DNA from 2 places in the Guyparkeria hydrothermalis genome. Region 1 is predicted to be linked to the other one. Evidence: predicted binding sites of a transcription regulator. Region 1 holds the regulator's gene; the other holds the start of a gene.

Evidence for each region. Region 1 encodes LexA, which represses DNA repair genes until DNA is damaged. Its sites were predicted from a motif close to TACTGTNNATATNNACAGTA; they were not measured.
Region 2: the regulator LexA is predicted to act here: its motif matches at 3,986-4,005, upstream of LV476_RS05500 (error-prone DNA polymerase).

What each region holds. Positions count from the first base shown of each region.
Region 1 is NZ_JAJSED010000001.1:652,993-662,405, forward strand. Features, by position in the region: gene LV476_RS03120 (Nif3-like dinuclear metal center hexameric protein) at 1-406, opposite strand, end outside; gene LV476_RS03125 (MFS transporter) at 544-1,812, shown strand; gene LV476_RS03130 (Y-family DNA polymerase) at 1,829-3,340, opposite strand; gene lexA (transcriptional repressor LexA) at 3,415-4,038, shown strand; gene LV476_RS03140 (hypothetical protein) at 4,064-4,846, shown strand; gene LV476_RS03145 (M48 family metallopeptidase) at 4,868-5,650, opposite strand; gene LV476_RS03150 (HDOD domain-containing protein) at 5,773-6,582, opposite strand; gene ettA (energy-dependent translational throttle protein EttA) at 6,637-8,304, opposite strand; gene LV476_RS03160 (VWA domain-containing protein) at 8,400-9,413, shown strand, end outside.
Region 2 is NZ_JAJSED010000001.1:1,194,408-1,203,820, reverse strand. Features, by position in the region: gene recQ (DNA helicase RecQ) at 1-1,270, shown strand, start outside; gene LV476_RS05505 (DUF2339 domain-containing protein) at 1,267-3,867, opposite strand; gene LV476_RS05500 (error-prone DNA polymerase) at 4,011-7,118, shown strand; gene LV476_RS05495 (alpha/beta hydrolase) at 7,508-8,413, shown strand; gene LV476_RS05490 (universal stress protein) at 8,565-9,413, shown strand, end outside.

The DNA.
Region 1 (9,413 bases):
CGACGGCCAGTTGCTGATGACCGAAGCGGTCGGTCACGTTCAGGCCCACAAGATCGGCGAGCCAGGCGTTGTTCCCCAGCGTCGGGTGCCCGTCGAGCGGCAGGTGATAACCGATGAGATTGATATCGTGCGCCAGCAGGGTCGCGATACGGCGCCGCTTCATTCCCGTGATCACCTGCGGTTCGTTCTTCCAGAAATAGCCGTGGTGAACCAGCACCGCGTCGGCATTCTCTTCGACCGCGGCGTCCAGCAGGTCCTGACAGGCGGTCACCCCGGTGACCAGCCGGCGAACGGCGCGCCGCCCCTCGACCTGCAGGCCGTTGGGCGCGTAGTCGCGGTAGGTTTCCGGTTCGAGCAGCTGCTCGCAATAACCGAGCAGATCGCGAATATCGACTGTCTCCGGCATGGGGCTCCTCCTGTCATCTCATCACCGCGGGTGGGGTCGAAACCCTAGCATGATCCGCAAGTGCGCAGTCGATACGCTTGGCGCCCCCCACCCCGCGTGTTCCAATGCGGGCTCACCTTGAGGGAAGCCATCGGTCCATGCCCAGCCCCACGCCGGCCCGCCTGCTGTCACGTCGATTCTTGCCCTACTTCTTCACCCAGGCGCTGGGCGCGTTCAACGACAACGCCTTCCGCTTCTCGGTGATGTTCCTGATCACCTACGAGCTCAGCGATGCCGCCAACGGCGAGGTCGACGTGCTGATGAACCTCGCCGCCGGGCTGTTCATCCTGCCGGGCCTGATCTTCTCGCCCATGGCCGGCCACTGGACCGATCGGCTCGATCAAGCGCGCCTGGCGCGGGTCCTCAAGTGGACGGAGCTCAGTCTGATGCTGGTGGCCGCCGCGGCATTCTGGTGGCAGAGCATCACGCTGCTGATGGCGCTGGTGTTTCTGATGGGCACCCAGTCGGCCTGGTTTGGACCATTGAAATACGCCATCGTGCCCCGACACCTGCCCGCCGGCATGCTAATGCGGGCGAATGGCTGGGTAACCGCGAGCACCTTTGCCGCCATCCTGCTGGGAACCCTGACCGGCGGGCTACTGGCCGCCACCGGCGAGCGCGCGACGCTACTGGCCAGCGCCCTGGTGATCGGCGTAGCCGTGGCCGGGGTGCTCGCCTCCCGCCTGATCCCGACCGCTCCGCCCCCGGGGCGACTGCCCGACCATGCCGGCCCGCTCAAGAGCTGGGTGACCACCTGGCAGCTGCTGCAGCGACAGCGCTCGTCGCTGCGCCAGTCGATGTGGCTGATCAGCTGGTTCTGGTTCGTGGGGGCAGGCTACCTGACGCAGTTTCCCCGCTTTGCCGAAGACGTGCTCAACCTGCCCGCCGATGGTGCGACCGGCCTGCTGGCCCTGTTTGCGGTGAGCATCGCCGCCGGCGGCCTGGCCGTCGGCTACCTGGGCGGGCGGCGCCCTCCACGGGCGCTGGCGCCATTCATGGCCTTGGGCGTCGCGCTGGTCGCCATCGACTGGCATGCCGTCGCTTCCGGCGTCGCGCCGACCCTGTGGCGCGTCGGGCTCGACGTGGCGCTGACCGGCATGCTTGCCGGTGGCCTCGTCGTGCCGCTGTACAGCCATCTGCAGCGCGCCGCCCGGCCTTCCCAACGTGCCCGACTGATTGCCGCACTCAACGTGCAGAACGCCCTGGCGATGGTGGTGAGCAGCGTGCTGGGCATCCTGCTGTTCGCCGTGTTCGCCATTGATCTGCCGACCTTCTTCCTGCTGTTCGGCGGCAGCGGTCTGCTGGTGGCAGCCGCGGTCTGGTGGCGCTGGGGCGGGCTGCACCCGAATGGCCGGGCTCGTCGCTGACGCGCATCAATCACTTTTACCCATCAAAGCCGATCAACTCCCAGAACGTCGTTTGTCGGTCACGGCGCAGGCAGACGGCGCGCCCTCCAGCCAGCTCGCCGGCACAGTAGTCGGCCGCCTCCTCGGCCGCCGACCACCAGGCCGTCTCCACCCGCTCGATTTCCGCCCGGCGCCGCAGGGGAGCGTCAAGACGCCTCGGCCCCTCCAGCCACCACAGGGGACGGAAGCTTGCCGCCGCCGACAAGGCCGGCACCTCTCGGAGGGCGGCGGCTTCGACCGGCCGAGATCGCGAGCACAGCGGCGGTACCAGCCCCGGCACTCGCTGCAACCGGCCAACCGCCGCCTCGCCCAGCCGGGCCCGCAGGCGGTGCCACAGCGCCCGCTCGTCACGGTCACGCTCGCCGTCATCGGCGAACAGGCTGCCCTGCCCTGCCGACGGCGTCACGAACCGATCGGCCTCGACCCGCAGCCGGGTAACCGGTGGCATCCCGCCGACCGACTCCAGCTGCAGACGCAACTGCTCCAGCCAGAGGCTCTCGTCCCGGCCCGGCTCGGCCGTGGCGAGCGTCAGGTCGGTAGCCGCCCCGGTCTCGTGCCCCAGCAGCACGCGAAACGAGGCCACCGCCAGGCGACGTCGGCGCAGGAACTCGGCCAGACCCACCAGTGGTGCGCGGGCGAGCAACAGCAGTCGATCGATCTGGCTTGCCGGGTCCCAGAGAGTGACCTCGCGGGCATAACGGACCGGCGCCTCCAGGTCGGATAGCGGCCAGTCCCGTTCGGCGAACAGGCGGTCCAGGTCCTCGAGCAGGGCCGGAGCAGTCCGCATGCCCAGACCATCCCGTGGCAGGCGGCGGACATCGCCCAATCGCATCAGCCCCAGCTCCTCGAAGCGTTCGATCCAGTCCCCGGGCCAATCGAGTGCGGCAAGCGGCAAGCGGCTTATCGCCGCCAGTTGATCACGACGATCGCACAGCCACGGCCGCCCCCCGTCTGCGACGACGGCCAGGGCCCAGGCCACCCGTGGATGCGGGGCACCGGCGGCCCGCACCGTCAGCTGGTGTGCGGCGAGTGAATGCATCACGGTCCGGATCAGGGCCTCCAGCCCGCCAAACAGCGCGGCGCTGCCCCCCAGCTCCAGCAACAGCCCCGGCATGGAGCCTCCCGACGGGCATGTCACGCGCGAGGTATACGTCCCGGCCCACTCTCCCCACTGTGCCAGCCAGTTCGACACGGTCTCGTCGTCCGTCTCCAGGCAGCGTAACGGTGGCGCGTCCGCCGGCGCGGCGGCCCGGTGCCGGGATCGCGCGACGGCGAGACTCTGCCCCGCCTCGATACCCATATCGGCCGCCGGGCGGTTCACCGCGACGACCCGGGAACGCCCGGCTTGATCGAGCAGCTGAACGGCCGGCGGGCGATTCCGCCGGTCCTCCTCGGGACAACGGGATTCGAACCAGGCCTCGGGAAAGCGCAGGGCCAGCCAGAATGCCGTGCCCCGCGACGAGCGCGGGATGGTGGGTTCGATCGCCATCGGCAGGTTCCTCGGGATGAATACTGTTCTTTTTTACAGTACACTCCATTATCCGTTCCCGCTATCCCTGAGCCATGACCGAATCGACTGCCCAACGACCGCTCACGCCCCGCCAGGCCGAGATCCTCGCGTTCATCCGCGACACCATTCACGAGACCGGCATGCCGCCAACCCGGGCTGAAATCAACGCCGCGCTGGGCTTTCGTTCGCCCAATGCCGCCGAGAGCCACCTCAAGGCGCTGGCGAAAAAAGGGGCGATCGAGCTGCTGGGCGGCCGCTCGCGCGGCATTCGTCTGATTGACGACGGTCACCGCGAGGAACTGGCCGTGGTCGGGCGCATCGCCGCGGGCAGCCCGGTGCTGGCCGCCGAACACGTCGAGGCCCAGGTGCCGGTGAATCCGTCCCTGTTCCGGCCCCGGGCGGACTACCTGCTGCGTGTGCGGGGAATGAGCATGCGGGATGCCGGGATCATGGACGGCGATCTGCTGGCGGTGCATCGCACCGAAGAGGTACGCAACGGCCAGATCGTGGTGGCCCGGCTCGCCGACGAGGTCACGGTCAAGCGTTACCGGCGCCGCGGCGCGAAAGTCTGGCTGATCCCGGAGAACAGTGAAATGACGCCGATCGAGGTCGACCTGAAGCGCGAGGAGTTGATCGTCGAGGGACGGGTCGTCGGCGTGTTGCGCACCTTCGACTGACCCGGAAGGGAGGCCAGTAGTCATCATGGGAGAGCGCGCACCGGGCGATCAGGGGATCACCAGCCTGCTGGCGCGTCAGGACATCTGGCGCGGGCGCCAGACTCGGCCGGCCGGCGGCCTCGTGGAAGAGACCTTTCCCAGCGGCTGGTCGGCACTGGACGAACTGCTGGGTGGCGGCTGGCCACGGGAAGGACTGGTGGAGCTATACGCCGACACCCCGGCACCACGACTCGGGGAACGCCCTTTCGACCGGCTTGATCGCCGATCGCTTGCCGACCTGCGCGACTGGTTCCAGGCCTCGCTGGGATACGGCATCACGGCCCTGCTTCTGCCCTGGATTGCCGGGCTTACACAGACGGAACGCGTGGCGCTGATCAACCCGCCAGCCCGGCCCTGTGCCGAGCGTTGGCAACGCGAGGGCGTGGACCTGGACAAGCTGCTGCTGGTGGAGCCCCGCGACATGCGCGAGCTGGGCTGGGCCACGGAGGAAGTGCTGCAGGCCGGCGTCTACCCACTGGTACTCAGCTGGTTGCCGCCCCTGGGCTTCGCACTCCGGCGACGACTCAAGCTGGCCGCCGAGTCGGGCCGGAGCTGCCTGGTTACGCCCTACCCCGGTCGGGCGGGCGACACGGCCAGTCCGGCCGGGGTACAGCTCGCGGTGCGCCGTTGCGACGGCGGACTCGCCGTTCGTCGCCACAAACCGTTCCACCCCGACGAGGCCCGGCTGGAACTCGCCGGCAACACGACTCCCCTGTCACCGGAGCACGGCAGCCAGGGTCCGGCCCTGAGTATCGTGATCCAGCGCTGACCCGTTTCCGGCCGGAGTGCCTCAGCGCCCCGTGGCCTGGCGATAGGCCGGCATCACCGAGGGGATCGCGCGCTGCAACGCCTGGATGCGGTTGCCGCTGGCCGGGTGCGTGCTGAGCCATTCCGGTCCGCCGCCTCCGCCTTTCGCCTGCATCTTGCGCCACAGCGACACCGCCGCTCGCGGATCATAGCCGGCACGCGCCGCCAGCAGCAGGCCCACCTCGTCGGCCTCGTACTCCATCCGTCGGCTGAACGGCAGATCGATCGCCATCGCCGCGACCTGCTGCGCCATGCCGGCAGTCTGGCTATCCAGCCCGCCCAGTGCGGAGACAACCGACAATCCCATCTGCTGACTCATGGCCATCGACATCTTCTCTCGCGTGTGCCCGGAGAGCGCATGGGCAATCTCGTGGCTGATCACCTGGGCCAGTTCGTCGTCGCTGGGGCGCAGCTTTTTCAGCATGCCGGTATTGATGCCCACCTTGCCGCCGGCCAGCGCGAAGGCATTGATGCTGTCGTCACGGAACACGCGGGCCTCCCACGCCCAGCCGGCCGAAGCCGGATAGACACGGATCGCCTGCGGCACGATGCGCTGGGTAATCCGGGTCACGCGGCGACTCATCGGCGACGAGGCAGGCAGCGTGTCCTTTTCGCGCGCCATCTGCGTGTAGGCCTGGTAGGCCATCTGGTTGGCCTGCCCTTCCGGCACGATCATCAGCTGGTTTCTTCCGGTGACCGGGTGCGTGGTGCAACCGACCAAGATCGTGACAACAGCCCACAGGGAAACGGCAAGCGGAAAACGCATGGCGGACGACCTCATTTCGCGGTGTCGAATGTCAGCAGGCCTTCAATAAAAAGACCCCGGCTCACGGGGAGACCGGGGTCTTGTGTCTCGGTTCCTGGCCGTGACGCCGTGCAATCAGGATACTAGCCGCCAAGCGCGCGAATCGCTTCGTCGAGCTCGTCGTCGATCAGGCTGGCTTCAAGATCGACACCCAACTTCTCGGCGGCCATGATCGGCCGATCATCCGGCGTACGGCTGATACCACGAGCCTGTGCAATCGCGCAGATGACCACGTCGCTGTAGTTCGGATCCCCGTCGTGCTGATAGCCGAGATCCCCACAGTGCTCGATCACCTCGGCGAACATATCCGGGAAATCCCAAGCCTTGACGATGTTGCCGCCTAGGCGCCATTGCAGGCTCTCGACCAGCTCGTCGAGCAAGGCCGGAGCCTCAAGCAGCTTGGGGATGTCCTCGGCCACCACGATCACCGGGATGCCGCCCACGCTGTGGAGCAGACCGGCCAGCAGCGCCTGGTCGGCATCCAGCTTCGTATGACGCTTGGCAATGTGGTTCGACAAGGCCGCCACCTGCGTGGCGAAGGCCCAGTGATCCCGCATGATGCGCTTGATCGTCGGCGTCTCGGCCGTAAACAACTGCTTGGCCGACAGCGAGATGATCAGCTGGCTGACCGTGCGCATTCCCAGTCGCGAGACGATTTGGACGAGGTTGTCGATGTGCTGACCGCCCCGGTACATCGGGCTGTTTGCCACCTGGATCAGGCGCGCGGCAATCGCGGGATCCTGCGAAATCACGTCGACCAGGTCGCTGGCCGAGCTGTTGGGGTCATCGATCACCCGGCGCGCACGCAGCGCCACGTCAGGCAGTACCGGCAGGGCAATGCCCTTGTCACGGATCTTGTTGATGATCGCCTGTTCAAGTGCCGGATTGGACACGTTTTCTTCTCCCTGAATAACGCCGGTCACCTCGATCCGGGCCGGCCTCCACTATCAGTCCGCCAGGCGGGTGTACTTCACGCGCTTAGGCTGGTCGGCCGCATCGCCGAGACGCTTGCGACGATCCGCCTCGTACTCCTGGAAGTTGCCTTCGAAGAACATCACCGAGCCATCGTCCTCGAACGCGAGGATGTGGGTGGCGACGCGGTCGAGGAACCAGCGATCGTGCGAGATCACCAGTGCCGAGCCCGGGAAGTCGAGCAGCGCGGTTTCAAGCGCCCGCAGAGTCTCGACGTCGAGATCGTTGGTCGGCTCGTCGAGCAGCAGCACGTTGCCGCCGGACTTCAGGAGCTTGGCCAGATGGACCCGGTTGCGTTCACCACCCGACAGGTCCTTCATGAACTTCTGCTGGTCCTGACCCTTGAAATTGAAGCGCCCCAAATAGGCACGCGACGGCATCTCGAATTTGCCAACGGTAATGTAATCGTACCCGTCCGAGATTTCCTCCCAAACCGTCTTGGTGTCGTCCATGTCCTCGCGGGACTGGCCGACATAGGCCAGCTCGACGCTCTCGCCGATCTCGATGTTGCCGCCATCGGGCTTTTCCTCGCCGATGAGCATGCGGAACAGGGTCGATTTGCCGACGCCGTTCGGGCCGATGATGCCGACAATCCCGCCCTTGGGTACCGAGAACGATAGCCCTTGGTAGAGCTCGCGGTCGCCGAAGGCCTTGGTGAGATCTTCCGCCTCGATGACCTTGTCGCCCAGACGCGGGCCGGGCGGAATGTAGATCTCGTTGGTCTCCGAGCGCTTCTGGTACTCCTCGGACTGCAGCTCCTCGAAGCGCTTCATGCGCGCCTTGGACTTGGCCTGGCGACCCTTCGGGTTCTGGCGCACCCACTCGAGTTCCTGCTTCATCGCCTTCTGGTGGGCGGACTCGGCCTTTTCTTCCTGCTCGAGTCGCTTCTCTTTCGCCTCCAGCCACTGCGAGTAGTTGCCTTCGAAGGGGATGCCCTGGCCGCGGTCCAGCTCGAGGATCCAGCCGGCGACGTTGTCGAGGAAGTAGCGATCGTGGGTGACCGCGACAACGGTGCCGGAGAATTCCTGCAGGAAGCGCTCCAGCCAGGCGACGGATTCGGCGTCGAGGTGGTTGGTCGGCTCGTCGAGGATCAGCATGTCCGGGTTGGACAGCAGCAGACGGCACAGCGCGACCCGGCGGCGCTCGCCCCCGGACAGCTTGGTCACGTCGGCCTCCCAGGGCGGCAAGCGCAGCGCGTCGGCGGCCACCTCGAGCTTGCGATCGAGATCCCAGCCGCCGCCGGCCTCAATCTTGTCCTGCAGGGTGGCCTGCTCTTCCATCAGCGCCTCAAAATCCGCGTCCGGATCGGCGAACTGGTTGGAAACCTCGTTGAAGCGCTCAAGTAATTCGGCCATCTCGCCGACACCATCCATGACGTTGCCACGAACGTCCTTCTCGGGATCGAGATCCGGCTCCTGCTTGAGGTAACCGATCTTGGTGCCGGGCTGGGGACGCGCCTCGCCGATGATGTCCGTGTCGACGCCGGCCATGATGCGCAGCAACGTCGACTTGCCGGCACCGTTGTAGCCGAGCACGCCGATCTTGGCGCCGGGGAAAAAGTTGAGGTTGATGTCCTTGAGGATGTGTTTCTTCGGCGGGACGACCTTGCCCACACCGTTCATGGTGAAGATGTACTGAGCCATATGCTTGATCGGGATTTTCTGTTGTTGCAAACGAAATGAAGCGGCACTATCCCGCAGGAATAGTGACCGCGTTTGATCACAAGGATACCAGCACTGTGCCGCGACTTGATGCCCCCTCCTCCTCGAATCCACCCGGCCCGCATCCGTGGCAACCGGTCACGCTCGCTGAGTTTCACCTTCCCCTGCCCGCCTTGCTGATTGTCCTGCTCGTCGTAGCCCTTGGCGCCATGCCGGGCGCCCATGCCGCCTCCGAGCCGGAACTGCATGTCCTGATCGACGTGTCCGGCTCGATGAAGAAAACCGACCCCGAAAATCTGCGCGAGCCGGCGCTTCGGCTCCTCGGCGATCTGGTTCCCGAACAGAGCCGCGTACAGGTCGACCTGTTCGGCAACCGCATCACCACGGAACTGCCCGCCTCCCGGGCCACTCCGGACACCAAACGCGCCATGCGGGCTGCCGCCGAGCGCATCCGTTCGAACGAACCGTTCACCGACATCCCGGCCGCACTGGAAGCCGCCAACGGCGACTGGGGAGAGGACACGCAGCGCAACGTTATCCTGCTGTCCGATGGCAAGGTGGACATCTCCCCGGACACGGCGGTCAACGAGCGTGCCACGGCACGTCTGCGCGACCAGGTGATCCCGGCACTGATCGACGCCGAGGTCCAGGTCCATACGGTTGCCCTGTCCGCGGCAGCCGACGACGCCATCCTGACCGAAATTGCCGAACGTACGGGTGGGCTTGCGCTCAGCGCGCGCAGCAACGCCGACCTGCAGCGTGTATTCCTGTCGCTGTTCGAGGCGACCGCCCCACGTACCGGCGTACCGCTGGTGGAAAATCGCTTTCGCGTCGACGAGAGCATCAGCGAGCTGACCCTGGTGGTCTTTCGCCAGCAAGGTGCCAATCCGACGCGTATCAAGCTCCCCGACGGTGGCGAGGTCGACGCCGGCATCGCCTCCACCCTCGCGAACTGGCGCTGGGACGACAGCGCCGGGCGTGACCTGATCACCGTTCAGGATCCCCCTGCGGGCAGCTGGCAGATTCTCGCCGCCGAGGACCCCGACAATCGCGCCCTGGTCATCACCGATCTCAAGCTGGGCATGCCGGAG
Region 2 (9,413 bases), 540 kb from region 1:
CCGCGAGGAGATCGTCGAGCGGCTGGGGCTCGGTAACGCGCGACGCTTCATCTCGGGCTTCGACCGCCCCAACATCCGCTACCGCATCAGCCAGGGCACCGGCGGCGGCCGCGACCGGCTGCTGCGCTTCATCCGCGAGTCGCACCCGGGTGAGGCGGGCATCGTCTACTGCCTGTCACGCAAGAAGGTCGAGCAGACCGCCGAGTGGCTGGAAAAGCAGGGTCTGACCGCGCTGCCCTACCACGCCGGGCTCTCGGCCGAGCACCGGCGTCGGGTGCAGGAGCGCTTTCTCGCCGAAGAGGGTGTGATCGTGGTCGCGACCATCGCCTTCGGCATGGGCATCGACAAGCCGGACGTGCGTTTCGTCGCGCATCTCAATCTGCCCAAGAGCATCGAGGCCTACTACCAGGAAACCGGCCGGGCCGGCCGCGACGGCCTGCCGGCGGATGCCTGGATGGACTATGGCCTGCAGGACGTGCTCACCCTGCGCCAGATGATGGCCGGCTCCGAGGCCGACGAGCGCATCAAGCGCATTGAGCGAACCAAGCTCGACGCCATGTTGGGCCTGACCGAGATGACCACCTGTCGGCGCCAGGCGCTCCTCGCGTACTTCGGCGAGACGCTGGCCGAGCCCTGCGGAAACTGCGACAACTGCCTCGAGCCGCCTGAGACCTGGGATGCCACCGAGGCGGCGCAGAAGGCACTGTCCTGCATCCATCGCACCGGGCAGCGCTTCGGCGTGAACTACCTGGTGAGTGTGTTGCGCGGCGAGGCCGACGAGCGCATGCGCCGTTTCGGCCATGATCAGATTTCGACCTTCGGTATTGGCACCGACCTGTCCGCGGCGGCCTGGCGCGGCCTGTTCCGTCAGCTGATCGCCCGCGGACTGATCGCCGTCGACGCCGAGGGCCACGGTGGACTGCACCTCGACCCGAGCTGTCGGGTCGTGCTTAAAGGCGAGGAGACCCTGCGGTTGCGCCCGGAGCTCAAGCGCAAGGCTGCCACTCGTGGGGGTTCCCGTCGTCAGCCGATCGCGGTGCCGGTCGAGGACGAGCCGCTATGGGAGTCGCTGCGCGCCCATCGCAAGCGGCTGGCCGAGGAGCAGGGCATTCCGCCCTACACCGTCTTCCATGACGCGACCCTGAAGCACATGATCGAGATCCGCCCGGCCACCCTCGAGGAGATGGAAGCGGTCTCAGGCGTCGGCGAGCGCAAGCTGGAGAAGTACGGCGAGGGATTCCTGCGCATCCTGCACGCTCACGCCGGCTAGGCCGCCTCGTCGGCCGGCGTGCGTGGTCGCGCCAGCAGCTGGTGGACGTAGGCCAGGGCCAGGAGCGACAGCCCCAGCCCCATGAACGAGACCGCCCGCAACAGGCCGGTCAGCCCGCTCATGTCCACCAGGAAGATCTTGACGATCACCAGTGTCAGCAATGCCAGGCCGCCGCGGTATAGCGCAGGGCGTTCCCGCACTATGCCGGTGAGCAGGGCCGCCATCGCCATCAGCAGCCACACGGCCGAATAGGTGTAGAGCTCGCCGTTGGAGGTAGCGTCGACCAGGGAAAGCTCGCCCTGCCAGATATGGCGGATCTCGAAGCTTGCGAACAGCCACAGGCCGATGCCGGCCACCACGGCGAACTGGCGTCGGGTCATCGGTTCGTAGATGCGGCTGGCCAGAGCGAACAGCACCACCGGTAGGCCGTAGGCGAGCAGCAGCAGGTTGAACAGCGGCGTGTCACCGATGGTGCCGGCCTGCGGCCCGCCCCACAGCGGATTGGCGTGGATGAGCAGGTAGGCATAGGCGAGCAGCGCAAGCACCATCATCACCCGGCCGGCCAGCCGATAGACGACCTGCAGCTGGGTCGAAAGCTGGCCACGCCAGTGATAGACCAGCCCCAGCGCGGCGGTGAGGTTGACGTCGATGGCCGCCTCGAGGAAGTCGAAGCGCGGCGCGAACACCGCGCCGTCGTAGAGCCAGTAGCGCAGTTCGACCACCAGGAACAGCAGCAGCAAGTGCAGCGCCCCGCCTTCCAGCCAGCGTCGCAGCGGAACATCGGGTGGCACCTGCCGGCTGGCCAGCACGGCCAGCAGCAGGCTGCCGCCATAGGTCCACAGCGTCCAGTGGCCTTCGCCCGCGTAGGTGAGTAGCCACGGGTTGAGTGTCAGGCGGATCACCACCACGGCCAGCACCAGCTTGACCAGCCAGTGCAGGTTGTCCATCGGCACGCGTCGCATCACCCAGGTGAGCGACACCAGCTGGGCGGCCAGCGCGAGCGTGAGGGTGGCGTCGTCGAGCGCGATCACCGCGGCCAGCGAATAGGCCAGATGACCACCGGTGACCAGCCAGAAGGCGACGCCGTCGGTCGACCCGTGGCGCAGTCGCCAGACGGCCAGGTTCAGCAGCAATCCCCCGTAGACGATGCAGGCGACGGCAAGCCCCCAGGGGGGCAGCGCCGCGCGGGCCAGCAGGTAGGCCAGTGCCACGGCCACCAGCGGTGCCACCACGGCCAGCGAGGCATCCAGCGCCGAACCCGGCCGATTGCGCAGGTGCCATAGCCCGGCACCCGAGAACAGGCCGGCCAGCAGGGCGAGGAAGGCGAATAGCGTGCCGTGATGCTCCGCGGAGACCGGGTCGACCATCAGCGTGGGCTTTTGGGTGGGCAGTGGCGCGATCTGGGCGGCGATCAGCCCGACGGTGATGACGGCCAAGGTCAGCCACGGCAGCGGCCGCAGATGATCGTTGTAGCGTGCCGCAATCAAGAGTACGGCGGGCAGGGGTAGCCAGACCAGCGGTCCCCCGGCCCAGTGCGGGTCGCGGCCCAGGCTGAGTCCCAAGCCAGCCAGCAGCACCAGCAGGCCCAGGAGGAGACCGCGCTGTTCTGTCGGTATCAGGCGCAGCCAGTCGCGCCAGTGGGGCGGGTTGTCGGCTGCGACGACCTGGTCTAGCCGCCAGTTGCTCGAGCGGATGGCAAGCATGCCCCAGGCGAGCACGGCGAGATAACTGCCCAGCCAGGCTTCGCTGTGCTTGCCCGTCATCAGGGCCACCCACCACCAGAACAGGGCGCCGCCGATGGTGCCCCACCACAGCCAGTCGCGGTAGACATAGCGCATCAGCGTGAAGCCTGACAGGGCGATTACCGTGCTGTAGACCAGCGTCGTGACCAGCTGGTCGGACTGTGTGCCCAGGAGGGCCGGGACCGCATAGCCGCCCAGCAGGCCGAGGATTGCGAGCACCGGGCCGTGCCACAGGGCCAGTACGAGGGTGGCGAGCGAGATCAACGCCAGCACGGCGAAGACCAGTCCCACCGGCCAGAGCTGGTACAGGTGCAGGGCGGCCAGGGCGGCCGCGTAGAGGGTCAGGCTCGCACCGCCGGCCAGTGCGGCGACGGCGTCCGATCGCCAGTCCGAGCGCCGGCGCAGCCATTCGGCCAGTGCATGCAGGCCAAGCCCCGTGACCAGTCCCGCCGTGATGCGGGCGGCCGGACCGAGATAGCCCTGCTCGATCGAGTAGCGCACCAGGAAGACGCCGGCGAGACCCACCGACAGCCCGCCGAGCCAGATCATCCAGTGCTCGCGTACGCGGCCGACGACCCCGGCGGCCCGGCCCGGCGCGGCAGCGGGTGTGCTGGCAGCCGTTTTTTCGGTCGGGGCGGGGTGTCGGCGTCCTTCGGCCCACTTGGGTGGGGCGTGCCGTGGCGGGGGCGTCTCGTGCTCCGGTTGGGGTTCCGGTTCTGCGGGGCGTTGACGGGCCTCGAGCCGGTCGAGGCGCTCCTCCAGTCGGCGCAGTTTGAAAAAGCTGATCCAGCCGAGCACGCCACCGGTGAGCAGGGCCAGGAATGAAAGCACGGCAAACAGCAGCAGCTCGCCCATGAGTCATGTCCTTGAAGTATCCGAGGAGCTTTCGCGCCGCCTTCCGCTGCGGCGATCAGGTGATGGTAGCCCCATTCGGTGCGGGTCGATACCGCCCGACGACAGGGTGGATTTCGGTAACTGTACAGATATACAGTATCGGTATGAATGCCTATGCCGAATTGTCTGCCCGCTCCAACTTCAGTTTTCTCGCCGCCACCGCCGATCCCGAGCAACTGGTGGCGACGGCGGTCGAGCGCGGCTATGCGGCCATCGCCATCTGCGACGAGTGCTCGTTCGCTGGGGTGGTGCGCGCCCAGCAGGGCTGGAAGGCGCTGCCGGCGGATGACCGGCCGCAGCTGATTCTCGGTGCGCGGCTGGTGCTGGAGGAGGGCGACGAGCTGGTGCTGCTGGCGGCCGACCGGGCCGGCTATGCCGCGATCAGCCAGCTGATCACCCGCGGTCGGCGGGCGGCGGCCAAGGGCGAGTACCGCCTCGATCGGGCGGCGGTACTCGACGGGCTCGCAGCCGGGGTGCGCGTGATCTGGCAGGTGCCGGCCGACGACCGCCTTGGCCCGGCGTGGCTGCTGGCCGCCACCCGTCCCTGGCTCGGCGTGGTGGCCTGGCTCGACGGGCTCGATGGTGCGCGCGCCGCAAACGCGCGGCGGCTGGCTGCGGCGCACGGCCTGCCGGTCACGGCGCTGGGCGACACGCTGATGGCCGAGTCCGAGGAAAAGCCGCTGTTGGATGTGGTTACGGCCCTGCGCCATCGCACCACGGTGATGGCGGCGGCCGACCGCCTGCCGCGCAATGCCGAGCGCCACCTGCGCCCGCTCGAGGCACTGGCCGAGCTGTTCCCTGCCGAATGGCGTGCCGAGGCGCTGCGGCTGGCCGGCACGTGCCGGTTCTCGATCGACGAGCTGGCCTACGAGTACCCGCTCGACGACATCCCGCCGGGCGTGCCGGGCCATGAGCACCTGCGACGGCTGACCTTCGAGGGGGCGGCGAAGCGCTGGCCCGACGGTGTGCCGCCGAAGGTGGCCGCGCAGATCGAGCGCGAGCTCGGTATCATCCGCGAGATGGCCTTCGAGCCGTACTTTCTCACCGTCCACGACATCGTCCGCTTCGCCCGCTCGCGCGGGATCCTCTGCCAGGGACGTGGCTCGGCGGCCAACTCGGCGGTGTGCTTCGCGCTCGGCATCACGGCGGTCAACCCGGCCGAGTCCTCGATGCTGTTCGAGCGCTTCATCTCCAAGGAACGTGCCGAGCCGCCGGACATCGATGTCGACTTCGAGCATCACCGCCGCGAGGAAGTGATGCAGTACATCTACCGGCGCTACGGCCGCGAACGGGCGGCGCTCGCGGCCACGGTGATCCGCTACCGGCGCCGCTCGGCCCTGCGCGACGCCGCTCGGGCGCTGGGTATCGGCGAGGACGTGCAGGAACGGGTCAATGAGCAGCTGGCCTGGTGGGATCGCGAGGTGAGCGCCGAGAAGCTGGCCGCGGCCGGCATCGACGGCGAGCAGCGACGCATCCGCTGGTGGCTTGCGATCGCCCGGCAGCTGACCGGCATGCCACGTCATCTCTCGCAGCACGTCGGCGGTTTCGTCATCGCCCGCGGGCAGCTGGCCGACCTGGTGCCGGTGGAGAACGCCTCGATGGCCGACCGCACCGTGATCCAGTGGGACAAGGACGACCTCGATGCCGTCGGCCTGATGAAGATCGACGTGCTCGCACTGGGCATGTTCTCGGCGGTGCGCCGGGCGTTCGAGCTGGCCAACCGGCATCGGCCGCGCGAACTGCCGCTGGCGCTGTGGTCGATCCCGCGCGAGGACGCCGCGACCTTCGAGATGATCAGTCGTGCCGATACCGTCGGCGTGTTCCAGATCGAGTCGCGCGCGCAGATGAGCATGCTGCCGCGCCTGCAGCCGCGCTCGTTCTACGATCTGGTGATCGAGATCGCGATCGTCCGCCCCGGCCCGATCCAGGGCGAGATGGTTCACCCGTACCTCAAGCGCCGTCAGGGTCTCGAGCCCGAGGAGTATCCGAACGAGGAGATCCGGCGGGTGCTGGGGCGCACCCTGGGCGTGCCGATCTTCCAGGAACAGGTGATCGAGCTGGCCATGGTGGCGGCGGGCTTTTCCGCCGGCGAGGCCGACCAGCTGCGCCGGGCGCTGGGGGCATGGCGAAAGCGCGGCACGCTCGAGGACTTTCGCAAGAAGCTGTATGACGGCATGACCGCGCGCGGCTTCACGCCCGATTTTGCCGACCGGGTCTACCGCCAGATCCTCGGTTTCGGCGAGTACGGCTTCCCCGAATCGCACTCGGCCAGCTTTGCCGTGATCGCCTACGCCTCGGCCTGGCTCAAGTGCCACGAGCCGGTCGCCTTCTACTGCGCGTTGCTTAACAGCCAGCCGATGGGCTTCTACGGGCCATCGCAGCTGGTGCAGGACGCCCGTCGCCACGGCGTGGTGGTGCGTCCGCCCTGCGTGCTGGCCAGTCAGGACGAGAGCACGCTCGAGCCGCTGGCAGGGGGTGGCGGTGCCACCGCGACCCACGCCTTGCGTCTGGGGCTGGACCGCATCCGCGGGCTGTCCGCCGGCGGTATCGAGCGCCTGCTGGCCGCTCGTCGGGTCGCGCCGTTCCGGCAGGTGGCCGACTGCGTGCGCCGTGCCCGGCTGGATGCGCGTGACCGGCGGGTGCTGGCGCAGGCCGGTGCCTTCGCCGCGCTGGAAGGCAACCGGCATGCCGCCCACTGGTCGGCGACCGGCATTCCGGACGATCTCGCGCTCGAGGCGGGTCTGCCTGCCGACCGCTCGGTCGGCGAGCCGGCCGTCGAGTTGCCCGCCCCCGATGCCGCACAGACCATCCTTGCGGACTATCAGCGGCTGGGGCTGTCGCTGAATGGTCATCCGCTGGCATTGCTGCGCGAGCGGTTGCGCCGGCTGCGGCTGCGACGCAGCGACGAGCTCAAGACCCGACATGACGGCGCACACACGCGCTACTGCGGGCTGGTGACCATGCGCCAGCGCCCCGGTACGGCCAAGGGGACGGTGTTTATGACGCTCGAGGACGAAGCGGGCACGGTCAACGTGATCGTCTGGCCCGATCGGGTGGCCGAATACCAGCAAGTGGTGGTGGGTGCCCGCCTGCTGGAGGTGCGCGGCCAGTGGCAGCATCGCGAGGGCGTGGCGCATCTGGTCGCGCGGGTGCTGGTCGATCACAGCGAGTGGCTGGGGCGCCTGCCGGCGCGCTCACGCGACTTTCACTGACGAGCCCCACGCGTCTCGCAAACGGAAACGCGAAACGTTTGCATTTGCATGTGTGATTGATATACTTCTCCCCGTCACATGAAAACGAAGTGAGGCAGGCCAAGTCAGCCAACCCAGCCGCTCACGATGTATCGATCCGGGGAACTCCTGAATCTTTTTCCGGTCAAAGCATGTGGGTCGCGTTGAGAGCTTCTTCTCTTCGTTTTTATTGACTCCTCCTGCGGTGAGTTTTCGGGCAGGCCGATCCCTTTTGGGGAACGGCCTGCCCATTTTTTTGTGGCATGGCTTATCGATTTTCCTCGCCCGGGCCTGCCTACGGGGCATTATTTCCCCTTTCGTCCGGCTAGACTTTCCGGCGGAACCGGTATTCACCAAAGGAGCCAACAACAATGAAAAGCATCTTCCGGACCCTGACCGCCGTCGCCTTGAGTCTGCCGCTTCTCGGTGGCCTCGCGCAGGCGGCCGAGCGGGTCGAACTGGACCACGACGGCACGACACTGGTCGGCCACATGGAAATCGCGCCGGGCAGCGAGATCGCCGACGGCGTGGTCCTGATGGTCCATGGCACGCTTGCCCACGGCCAGATGGAGATCATGCGCAGCATGCAGTCCCTGCTGGCCGAGTCGGGCTACAACGCGCTCGCCATCAACCTCAGCCTGGGGCAGGATGCGCGCGAAGGCATGTACGACTGCGCCAGCACCCACCGCCACAAGCACGAGAACGCCGTCGACGAGATTGCCGCCTGGGCCGAATGGCTGAAAGGCGAGGGCGCCGACCGACTGGCGGTGATGGGCCACTCCCGTGGTGGCAACCAGGTGGCGCGCTATCTCGCCGGCGAGCCCGATCCGGCCGTCGAGAAGGCGGTGCTGCTCGCGCCTCAGACCTGGACGGCGGGCTATCACGCCAAGGACTACCAGAAGCGTTACGACGCTGAACTGGCGCCGCTCCTCGAGAAGGCCAAGACCCTGGTCGCCGAGGGCAGCGGCGACGAGGTGATGGAGATGGACTTCATCTACTGCGAGGACACCACGGCCACGGCCGCCAGTGTGGTCAGCTACTACCGCGAGGACCCGCTGATGGATACCCCCACCGTGCTGGGCGCGGTTTCGGTGCCCACCCTGGTGATCGTAGCCGGGGCGGATACCACGATTACCGACCTCGAGGAGAAGATGGCCGAGCCGGCCAAGGAAGAGCACATCGAGATGACGGTCGTCTCGGGCTCGGATCACATGTTCCGTGACCTGTTCCTCTACGACGCGGCGGATGCGGCCACCGCCTTCATCGGCTGGCACTGACGAGTCTTCGCCCCACCGGGGCATACTCGCGTCCACACGGCGGCCTCCCGGGGCCGCCGTTTTCGTTCGTGCCGGCGCATTCCGCTGGTGGGAAAGCGATTCGCAGGTGCTACTGTTTTTGCATTGATCGATGGCAGACGAGGAAGCAGCCATGAGCCAGCCACGCCCGATCCTGATCGCCAGTGACCTCTCGCCGGCCAGTGACGCGGCAGTCACGCGCGGTCTGCAACTGGCCGATCAGCGCGGGTGCTCGGTCATCCTGCTGCATGTTATCCGCGAGGAGCCCCTGTGGTGGGTGATCATGAGCCGGGAGCTCGATCCCGAGGAGTTGCGCGCGGCGCTGGCGCGCGAAGCGACAGCCGGCCTGCAGGACCAGGTGCGTCAGGGCGTATCCCAACTGGGGATCGCCTCGCCTCGAGTCGAGATCGTGGTGCGTTGGGGCAAGCCGGCAGCGCTGATTACCGAAGCGGCAGAGTCTCGCGAGGCGGAACTGATCGTCGCCGGCACCGATACACGACCCGATGCGAGTCGCTGGATCATCGGTTCGACGGCGGAAAAGCTGGTACGCGCCGGCAGTTGCCCGGTGCTGGTCGTCCGTCACTCTCCCGGGCCGGGATACGCGCGTATTGCGGCCGCCGTCGACTTCTCGCCGGCCAGCCGCGAGGCCCTGGCCGAGGCGCTCGCTCTGGCACCGGAGGCCTCATTCACCTTGATTCATTCCTACGAGACCTGGTTCGAGACGTACATCGACCCGGCAACCTACGAGCGGCTTCGTTACGAACAGGAAGAAGCCTTGCATGAGCGACTGAGGGCCTTTGCCCACGATGCCGGTGTGCGTGAAGGACAGGACGTCGACTACCAGGTGGTGGCGGGGCTGCCGGGGGTGGCAGTGCTTGATGCCGCCCATGCGTTCGAGGCCGATCTGGTCGTCTGCGGCACCCAGGGGGAGACCGGCCTGCGGCACCTGCTGCTCGGCAGCGTTGCCCAGCATATACTGCGC